DNA from 3 places in the Pristimantibacillus sp. Z349TD_6 genome. Region 3 is predicted to be linked to each of the others. Evidence: riboswitches for the same ligand, from Rfam matches in the RefSeq annotation. Region 3 holds a riboswitch; each other region holds the start of a gene.

Region 1 (3,275 bases), 810 kb from region 3:
GCCCTACGATATCAAGATTTTTACAGCAGGCGAAGGATGAGGGGTACGTTCAAATAAAAATCGTACACCCGAACGAAAACAATTTTGTTCTGGCGAATCGTTTGGAAGCGAAGTTTGGGCTGAAAAAAGCGGTTATCGTTTCTGTGCCGCAGTATGAGGACAGCATCGTAAAGAGGTATATTGGCGAAGCGGCAGCGAACTATTTATACGATACGGTAAAAGATGGCGATATCATTGCGACAACGTGGGGAACGACGCTCTTTCAAATGGCTTCTCAGCTTAAGGATAAGCCGGTTCGCGACGTTAAGGTCGTACAGCTCAACGGCGGGGTTAGCCATTCAGAAACCAATACATACGCTTATGAAATTGTTCATTTATTCGGCAAGGCTTTCCATACGATACCTTACTTTATTCCGCTGCCGGCGCTTGTTGACCATGAGGTTGTCAAGCGGACGATTGAATCGGATCGCCATATCCGCAATATTTTGGAGCTAGGAAAGCTTTCTAATATTGCCGTTGTAACCGTGGGAGCCCCTACGGATGATTCTGTATTAATTAGAGCCAATTATTTCACAGATTCCGATCTGGAAATTATTCGCGAGAAGGCAGCTGGCGATATATGCTCACGCTATATCGATATTACAGGCAATATTTGTTCAACACTCATGAACCAGCGCACGATTGGAATCAGTCTCGATGAACTGAAGCGCAAGGACCAGTCGATACTTGTGGCGGGCGGTGCGAAGAAGGTAGATGGCATTTATGGCGCGCTGCGCGGCGGCTACACGAATGTACTCATTACCGATCAGTTTACAGCGAGGTATTTATTAGAACGGGATGTGTAGACATCCTATAGAACGAACGAGGGGATCTTAGCTGCAAAGCAGCAAATAAGATCCCCTCGTTTTTCTTCCTATATCTCTTATTGAAGTGCAAATCGCTCAGCGGAGTCAACCGTATGCTTCAGAAGCGTGGCGATCGTAACAGGACCTACGCCTGCTGGCACAGGGGTGATCGCACTTGCTTTTGCTAGGCATGCCTCGTAGTCAACGTCCCCAATATTCCCTTTATTGTACCCTGCATCAAGTACTACAGCGCCATCGCGAATCCATTCGCCTTGAATAAAGCTTGGTTTGCCGACTGCAGCAACGACGATATGGGCAAGGCGCAATAGCTCCGCTAAATTTTCTGTTTTGGAATGACAGGTTGTTACGGTTGCATTGCGGTTCAGCAGCATCTGAGAAACGGGTTTGCCTAGAATCGGGCTTCGTCCAACGACGACGGCATGTTTGCCTTCAACCTTGATGTCATAGTAATCAAGAATAGCCATAATAGCAGCAGGGGTACATGACGGATACTGGGCATAACCAAATGCATTTTGAGCAAAACCTAGCGCGGTTACACCATCAACATCCTTATGGATACTAATCGCTTCAAAGGCAGCACGCTCATCAATTTGATGCGGAACGGGGTGCTGCAAGAGGATGCCGTGAATAAGCGGGTCTTCATTAAGATGCAAAATAACGTCAATCAAATCATCTGTGGATATGTTTTTGTTCAGATGAATACGTTTGGAATCAATGCCAAGCCGCTTGCATGCATTGCCCTTCATTCGAACGTAGGTTTCAGAGGCAGGGTCATCGCCCACCAGTATTGTCGCTAAGCATGGAATGATTCCTCGCTTGCTTAGAGTCTCCACTCTTGCTTTTAGCTGCTCTTTAATTGCATCGGCCACAATGGCTCCATCCAAAATCAATTTTTCCGTCATCTTCTACCTCAGCCCCTTATAAATAGATGTTAAAAAAACATAAAAAGGCAAGGGGTATGTCCCCTTACCTTTGCCCAGGCGTACGGCTAATGATCTGTGCGCTTCCTCATGGCTATCCATGTTCCGCCAGTTACGCACAGCTTTTTAATGGTATTTTGATTTTAACAGGTGGAAAGTTCAAAAGCGAGTCATTAACGTTATTTTATGATTATTTAGGTGTAGAAATGAGAGGATGGATGCTATAATTACTTTATCAAGAGGGAGCGGGTCGCGCTGCCCTCTTTATTGCAGTTTGCGCAAAATGATGGGAGATAGAGGTGATAAGTTGTTAAAGCTCACTAGATTTTTGAGGAAATATTGGCTTAGCGCTGTGCTTGCACCATTGTTTATGCTGCTAGAGGTGTTTATGGATTTGCTGCAGCCGCAATTCATGGCGAGCATTGTGAATGAGGGCATTATAGCGGGGGATCTCACAGCAATCGCGAGCACCGCGCCCAAAATGCTGATCGCCGCATTAATCGGACTAATAGCAGGTGTCGGTTGCACGGTGTTCTCGACGATAGCATCACAAAGCTTTGGGGCTGATCTCAGGCAGGAGCTGTTTCAAAAAATCCAGTCGCTGTCGATTCGATCGCTTGACCGTTTTGGTTCAGGCTCTATCGTGACGAGACTGACGGGTGATGTCACACAAATTCAGAGCTTAGTATTGCTGCTGCTCCGCGTATTTGCACGCAGTTCATTTATTATTATCGGCAGTCTGGTCATGGCTTTTGTAATAAGCCCGCGCCTTTCTATTATTTTGCTCGCAATGATACCCTTATTAGCTCTATTCCTCATCATTACAACTCGGATTACCGTTCCTTTGTTTTCAATGATGCAGCACCGGCTTGATCAAGTGAATACCGTGATGCAAGAGAATTTGTCTGGTATCCGCGTTGTGAAAGCATTTGTAAGGTCCGATTACGAGGAAGAACGTTTTAATGAAACGAACTCAAATTTACTGCATGCCAGTCTAAAAGCAGCTAAGATCGTTGCGCTTAATACGCCGCTTGTGTCGATCATTCTTAATTTTAGTATTGTAGCTGCATTATGGTATGGGGGAATGCTCACTGAGCACGGGGCGCTGTCGGTGGGCAGTCTCGCCGCCTTTTTAACTTATATTACACAGCTTCTCTTCTCTACTCTAGGACTTGGAAATCAATTGATTGCAATCTCTCGGGCGAAGGCTTCTGCTGACCGCATTAACGAGATATTGGAGGTACCGGCAGATAAATGGACAGCTGAACGAAAAGCTAACGAGCAGTCCAAGAAAATACAGGCTGGCAGAATTACGTTTGACCATGTGAGCTTCAGCTATGAAGGCTCGGAGAAAAACATACTTCACGACATAGATCTGGATATAGAGCCAGGCGAGACAATTGGGATCGTAGGAGTAAACGGCTCAGGAAAATCAACGCTGGTCAGCCTTATACCAAGGTTCTATGAAGCGACAGAGGGGATGATTCGC
Region 2 (3,275 bases), 2.5 Mb from region 3:
CGAATTGACAGAACGGACGATGTTTAGAGGAAAGCTTCTTAGCGAGGAAGAGCTGCGAGAAGCAACAAAACCGTTTGCTGCTCGTCATGAAGCCAAGCTTGCAGATCGCTCAGAAGCGTTGCAAACGAAGCGAGCTGTAGAGAATAAAAGTGCAATTGCTGCTCCGAAACAAACGAAGCTTGTAGAGACGAAAGCAGTAACTGCTCCGCCGAAACCAAAGCCGGCAGCGAAGCCTGCTCCTAAGAAAGTGGAGCGAAAGCGCGAAGGTAAAAACAAAGGTGCTCCTAAGTGGTTGAAAGCGAAACGCGAGGCCGATAAGGAACAATCATAAAAATTTATTTTGAAAGCCACCCTCTTAAATCGATCTGCCTCTCCCGAAACGTATGGGCGAAGGTGAAAAATGCGGCAAAACCCGCAATCGAAAAAGGAGTGTGGCTTTCTTGATGAAACAAACAATGTGGAAAAAGACAGCAATTTCTTCGCTTGCGCTGCTAATGCTTGCAGGCGGTGCGACGTCAGCTTTTGCAGATGGCGGTAAAGGCAAAGGGCATGGTGGGGATCGTAATGATGATAAAGGCCGCCATGAGGACAAGGATGACAAGTATGACAAGGACGATAAACATAAAGTAACATGGCAATTCCAAGATGAGGACGATCTGAAGTGGGCTATGGAATACATTATGCGGCTAGCGTCGAAGGGCGTATTTACTGGCTACGAGGATGGTACATTTAAGCCTAATCAGAAAATCAACCGTATTGAAACGTTGACTGCTGCTGTCAGATTGATGGGTCTTCGCTCACAAGCGGAATCAGCAGATAAAATGAAAACGGATTTGCAATTTAATGACGGGGATAAAATCGCAAAAAAATACCCATGGGCTGTTGGTTACGTTGCAGTAGCGCTGGAGAACGATCTATTCTCCGAGACTGAATCGGAAGTGAAACCGGAAGCAAACGCAACAAGACTATGGTCTACGATTCTTCTCGTAAAAGCGCTTAAACTGGAAGACGAAGCGAAGGCGCTCAACAATACGAAGCTTGACTTTAAGGATGCAAAAGAGATCCCTGCTGGATCTGTAGGTTATGTAGCTCTTGCTTTGAAGAAAGGCATTATTACCGGCTACAATGATAAGAATGGAAAAACGTTCCGTCCTAATCAACCAGTAACCCGTGCAGAGCTGGCAGCGCTTCTCGATCGTACAGATACGGAAATGCCTAATCATGACGCACAAGCCATTACCGGCAAGCTAAAAGCAGCTCCTGCTGATGGCAAGCTGACGGTAGTTAAAGGAGATAACACGGAGGTTTCACTAGCATTAGACTCGAATGTGTTTATTTTCCGAGATGATAAAAAATCGCCAGTGAGCTCACTCCGAGCAGGTGATGAGGTACTCGTTCGTACGTATCTCAATCGTATCGTATTTATTGAAGTAACGAAGTCGGCTCCTGTTAGTACAGCTTTCTCGGAGAACGGAATTATTAATACATTAACGTTCAACAATCAGGCGAAATTAACGACGGTTTCTCTCATTACTCGATATGAAAACTCACAGGCAGTTGTCACTACATTCAGCATTGATCCAAATGTAGTCATTACAGGTGACTCCTCGCAGCTGAAGGTTGGTCAATATGTACAAGTAAAAGGCGACAATGGCTCAGTTAAATCAATTGAAGTGAAATAAGGTATAAATAAGTGAAGGGCTGTCCTGAAAGTAGATTTTTCTACTTTTGGAACAGCCCTTTTTTCATTGTTCAACAATTAAAATAATAGCTTGCGAATACAGCAGCGCTTAGTTTTCTGCATAATAAGCACGATACAGTTCGTTAGAAAATATACGTTAACTTTCATAGTTAGTCTGTAAAAGAGCTTGATTTCATTTGCGATATCGAACTATAATGAATGTAAATTTTAGGTAGGTGCAACTGGCGTAAACGTGGATGACCACGAGGGAGCACTTATTTCATATGTCGTACGCCTGGGCAAAGTATTTGATCGACGATCAAATGCTTTTTTTTATTTTCAGATAAAATAAAAAGGTTGAGGTGAGTATGTTGCAGTCCTATGAAGATCAGTTATTTAATAATCCGTATCCTGGCAGAACGATAATCTTGGGGATGAGCCCGTCAGGAAAACAATTTGTTCAAGTGTATTGGATAATGGGCAGAAGCGCGAACAGTCGCAACCGAATCTTTGAGCGTAATGAGCAGTTTGTAAGAAACATAGCATATGATGCGGCAAAAATGGAGGACCCTTCATTGATTATTTATGATCCGATAAAGAGTATAAATGGGATGCACATCATTTCCAATGGAGATCAGACGGAAACCATCTATGAAGCTTATGGCAAAAAAGAAACGTTTGAAGCTTCATTGAAAAGCAGAAAGTTTGAACCGGATGCTCCCCATTATACACCGCGTATTTCCGGTATTATTGATACTGAATCAGCTGCGTACAGCTTGTCCATTTTGAAAACAAGGCAAAACGATCCGTCATTTTGCATCCGTCATTTCTTTCATTACGACTCTTTTACAAATGGGATAGGTCATTGCATTCACACTTATAAGGGTGAAGAAAATGGTATTTTGAAATCTTTTGAAGGTGAACCGCTGGAGGTTCCTTTATTTGATTCAATGGATGAAACGGCTCATTTTTACTGGAGCAGCATAAACACAGATCATAAAATTTCATTGCTTGTGAAGTTTATTCATACCGATGATCGTAAGGTGGAATTTAAAATAATAAATAAAAATCAGACGTTTTAGTGTCTCGATAATTAATTCCGACAAAAACGATGGGAAAAATTTAAATAATCGTTGACAGGGTCGTTTTTGAGGAATAATATAGGAATATATTCAAAGTGAGTTGAAAAACCATTTTGTAGGATGACAAAAGAAGATAATCTACTGGACCACCAGAGATTCAATAGGAGCGCAGTTCTGCGCCTTGTTGGGTCTCCTTTTTTTATCCAAAAAAAAACAAAAAAGCTCAAAGAGCGAAGCGAAAGGGATGTTTACAATCATGAAAAAACTAACACTAACATTAATTTCTGCAACAGTAGCCTTCTCAGCCCTAACCTATGTTGTCGTATCTGCCAAACAGGCACAAGGTGCGCCTGCAGTGAAGGACAACGCTGCAATTGTTACCGAAGCAAAAGAAGAGAATCAATCCAAAATCATTACCGTTTCTGACACAGAGAAAAAATCAGAAGTAAACTCAGCTGCAGCAGAAGGCGAAAAACAACCGCAACCAAAAACGGCGGACACGATAGAGGCAA
Region 3 (3,275 bases):
TTTGAAGCTGTTGCAGCGTACATTCGAGATCAAGTAGAAGCTGCAAAGAAGCGCGGCGAGGTAACTGGCGTACTTGCTTTCGAAGAGAGATTGAATCGCTATGATGCAGATCATGTTTTCTCATTAGGCAGCGAGGCGGAGCTTGGCACAGCAGCGCACCAGCTTTATGCGGCATTGCGAGATTTTGACGGGGCAGGCGCTCAGCGTATTTGGGCAGAGGGCTGCACGGAGCATGGGATCGGCGCAGCGCTGATGAATCGGTTGGCCAAAGCGGCTGGAAACCGAATTATTCGTGTATAGAAAGTACTCCAAGGGGAACGATCATTTTTGAAACAAAATTAGCTTGAAACCGCACTAGTATGTTTGTCCTCATGTCCGCATATGTTTGGTAAAGACTACAAGCGGACATGGGGGAGATAGGCTGTGATTGAAGCACAATTACAAGCTGGACAGTTTTTGACGCTGCTTATTATTGCGGTGGCACTCAGTCTAGACGCATTTTCTCTTGGGCTCGGCATTGGGCTCAAAGGCATAAGGCTGCGAGATATTTTGAAGCTGGGCATTGTAACTGCGTTGTTTCATATGATCATGCCGCTGGCAGGTATTTTTACAGGTCAATACGTGGGCTCCTTGCTTGGAGATGTAGCCACGACTGCGGCAGGCATTTTGCTAGTGCTGCTCGGTGGACATATGATTTATAGCTCGCTGCGAGGCGAGGCGGTTCAATCTTTTGACCATAAATCTTTTTGGGGCTTGCTCGTGCTTTCGCTTAGCGTCAGTATCGATTCGTTCTCAGTAGGCATTACGCTTGGGATGTTCGCTGCAAACATGTTGATGACGGTTTTACTTATCGGTCTGCTCGGCGGGCTGATGTCGATATGTGGTTTAATGCTGGGGCGTAAAGTCAGCGGTCAGCTTGGCGAATATGGCGAGGCTATAGGCGGAGGAATTTTGTTCGTGTTCGGCATCTTGTTTATCTTTTAGAAAATAAGTAAGAAAGCAGAACAATATTGCAGTCTTATTTTAAATTTCAAGTCAAAGCTGCTTTAACATCTAAGGAACGCTGCAGGTGTTTTCGCTTAATCGTTGAACAGCTTGGAATAATGTGCAAAAGGAGTTGGCAGTGTGAAACGTATTTTATTTGTATGTACAGGCAATACATGCCGCTCACCGATGGCAGAGGCTATGCTTCGCCGAATGGCTGCTCTAAGAGGGATCACTGTAGCTGTTCGCTCCGCAGGCATATCTACAATTGACGGACTGCCCGTGTCAGCTCATGCGGTGGAGATGCTTAGGCAGCGGGACATCGAGCACAAGAGCACGTCGCTGGCGCTGACGAGCGAGGCGGTTGGTTGGGCTGATATTATTTTGACAATGACGGTCAATCATAAGCGTGGTTTGCTACAATGGCATCCCGAAGCGGTCGACAAAATCTATACGTTAAAGGAATATGCCAATCAAGACGCTCAAGTGCTCGCGGATATTGAGGAGCTGGAGCAGCTTTATACAGAGCTTCATATGAAGCAGGCGCTTGGCCAACAGCTGACGACTGGCGAGAGAAGACGATTGCTTGAGCTGGAGCGTCGTATACCAAGCTTTGACATCGTTGATCCTTTCGGAGGCTCGCTTGCTATATACAGCAGCAGTGCTAACGAAATAGAGGACGCGCTCGTCAAGCTGCTGGACAAGCTTGCCAAAAGATAAGCATTTAGGGTTGCGGAAGTCATTTTTGCTCCCATTCGATTGATTTTTGCAGCTGTATAAGATATAATAAAATGACAATATACGGTTTCCGATGTAACTGGCGACGGAAGTGGGTAACCACGGTGGAGCATCGGAATATACGGCCGGTCGCCTGGGCAAAGAGCAGCATGCTAATAAGCATGTCTTGCTCTTTTTTCGTCTTTTTGGGCAAAAATAGGTATACTAGCACTGTGATGTTTCATTTCTAAGGAGGTCTTTTGCGTTGAAAATTGCTATTGGTGCTGACCATGCAGGTTATCGTTTGAAGGATGAAGTTGTACCGTTTCTTCAATCGCTTGGTCATGAAATTGAAGATCTTGGTTGCAACTGTGACCAATCCGTCGATTATCCGGACTATGCATTGCCCGTATGCGACCTTGTTACGAGCGGCAAAGCAGAGCGCGGTATACTCATTTGTGGAACAGGTATCGGTATGTCGATTGCGGCTAATAAAGTACGCGGCATCCGCTGTGCGCTTGTGAATGATATGTTCTCAGCCAAAGCAACTCGGGAGCATAATGATACTAATGTTTTGGCACTTGGGGAACGAGTAATCGGTCCTGGAGTGGCACTCGAAATTATTCGCATATGGCTTGAAACGCCGTTCTCAAATGGAGAACGTCATGTCGGTCGTGTTAGTAAAGTGAAACAAATTGAAGAACAGTACAGCAGCCAGTCCTAATTAGGGGGCATTCGCAATGAACGTAGACGAAAACGTACAGCTAGGAAGCATTGCAGAACAGGTTGAGCAAATTGTTCGGGAACTGGCAGCGGCAGGCAGGCTTGGTATGAGTCAGCTGCTAGTAATCGGTGTAAGTACTAGTGAGGTGCTTGGTCATCGCATTGGCACTTCGGGAACCATTGAAACGGCTGCACAAATTTACGCAGGCGTTGAAGCGGTTCGCAGCGAAGTTGGCTTTATTCCCGTTTATCAATGCTGTGAGCATCTAAATCGAGCGCTTGTCATTGATCAAGCTTCCGCAGAACGATTGGGGCTTGATATTGTAGGTGCAGTGCCAGTGCCTAAAGCGGGCGGATCCATGGCAGCCTATGCCTATCGTCAGCTGAAGGAGCCTTGTTTGGTGGAAACGGTGCAGGCGCATGCGGGCATCGATATTGGTGATACGTTTATCGGTATGCATTTGAAGCGGGTGGCTGTTCCCGTTCGTCCGACGATTCGTGAAATTGGCGGAGCGCATGTCACGATGGCTATCACAAGGCCAAAGTTAATAGGCGGCTCCCGAGCGGTATACGAGCTTAGCGAGAATATAACGGCGGAGCAATCTGCTGGAACTTGCGAATAGTTGATTTATAGCCATAATTTTTTGATTTTCAGCGTCTAAAGGACACCGAAGACGTTTTTGCTTGATAAAGGGCATCTAATTTGAGGAGGAATTTAATCATGGAAAATTTGCGCAAACAAGACCCAGAAGTATTGAAAGCTCTAGGACTAGAACTTACTCGTCAACGTGACAATATCGAGCTTATCGCATCCGAGAACATCGTTAGCGAAGCGGTATTGGAAGCTATGG

The links. A riboswitch is a leader RNA that binds a small molecule or an ion and turns the genes downstream of it on or off. The one in region 3 is predicted to bind ZMP and ZTP.
Region 1: linked by a shared signal. The riboswitch ahead of AC0VYE_RS28775 (bifunctional 5,10-methylenetetrahydrofolate dehydrogenase/5,10-methenyltetrahydrofolate cyclohydrolase) and the one ahead of rpiB (ribose 5-phosphate isomerase B) in region 3 are both predicted to bind ZMP and ZTP.
Region 2: linked by a shared signal. The riboswitch ahead of AC0VYE_RS08780 (IMP cyclohydrolase) and the one ahead of rpiB (ribose 5-phosphate isomerase B) in region 3 are both predicted to bind ZMP and ZTP.

Annotation. Positions count from the first base shown of each region.
Region 1 is NZ_CM149662.1:6,636,370-6,639,644, reverse strand. It holds gene AC0VYE_RS28780 (sugar-binding transcriptional regulator) at 1-845, shown strand, start outside; gene AC0VYE_RS28775 (bifunctional 5,10-methylenetetrahydrofolate dehydrogenase/5,10-methenyltetrahydrofolate cyclohydrolase) at 923-1,768, opposite strand; ZMP/ZTP riboswitch at 1,834-1,912, opposite strand; gene AC0VYE_RS28770 (ABC transporter ATP-binding protein) at 2,094-3,275, shown strand, end outside.
Region 2 is NZ_CM149662.1:2,035,834-2,039,108, forward strand. It holds gene AC0VYE_RS08770 (DEAD/DEAH box helicase) at 1-331, shown strand, start outside; gene AC0VYE_RS08775 (S-layer homology domain-containing protein) at 444-1,682, shown strand; ZMP/ZTP riboswitch at 1,910-1,989, shown strand; gene AC0VYE_RS08780 (IMP cyclohydrolase) at 2,050-2,763, shown strand; gene AC0VYE_RS08785 (hypothetical protein) at 3,020-3,275, shown strand, end outside.
Region 3 is NZ_CM149662.1:7,448,795-7,452,069, reverse strand. It holds gene AC0VYE_RS32300 (L-threonylcarbamoyladenylate synthase) at 1-300, shown strand, start outside; gene AC0VYE_RS32295 (manganese efflux pump MntP) at 424-984, shown strand; gene AC0VYE_RS32290 (low molecular weight protein arginine phosphatase) at 1,126-1,704, shown strand; ZMP/ZTP riboswitch at 1,788-1,868, shown strand; gene rpiB (ribose 5-phosphate isomerase B) at 1,967-2,425, shown strand; gene AC0VYE_RS32280 (TIGR01440 family protein) at 2,442-3,047, shown strand; gene AC0VYE_RS32275 (serine hydroxymethyltransferase) at 3,146-3,275, shown strand, end outside.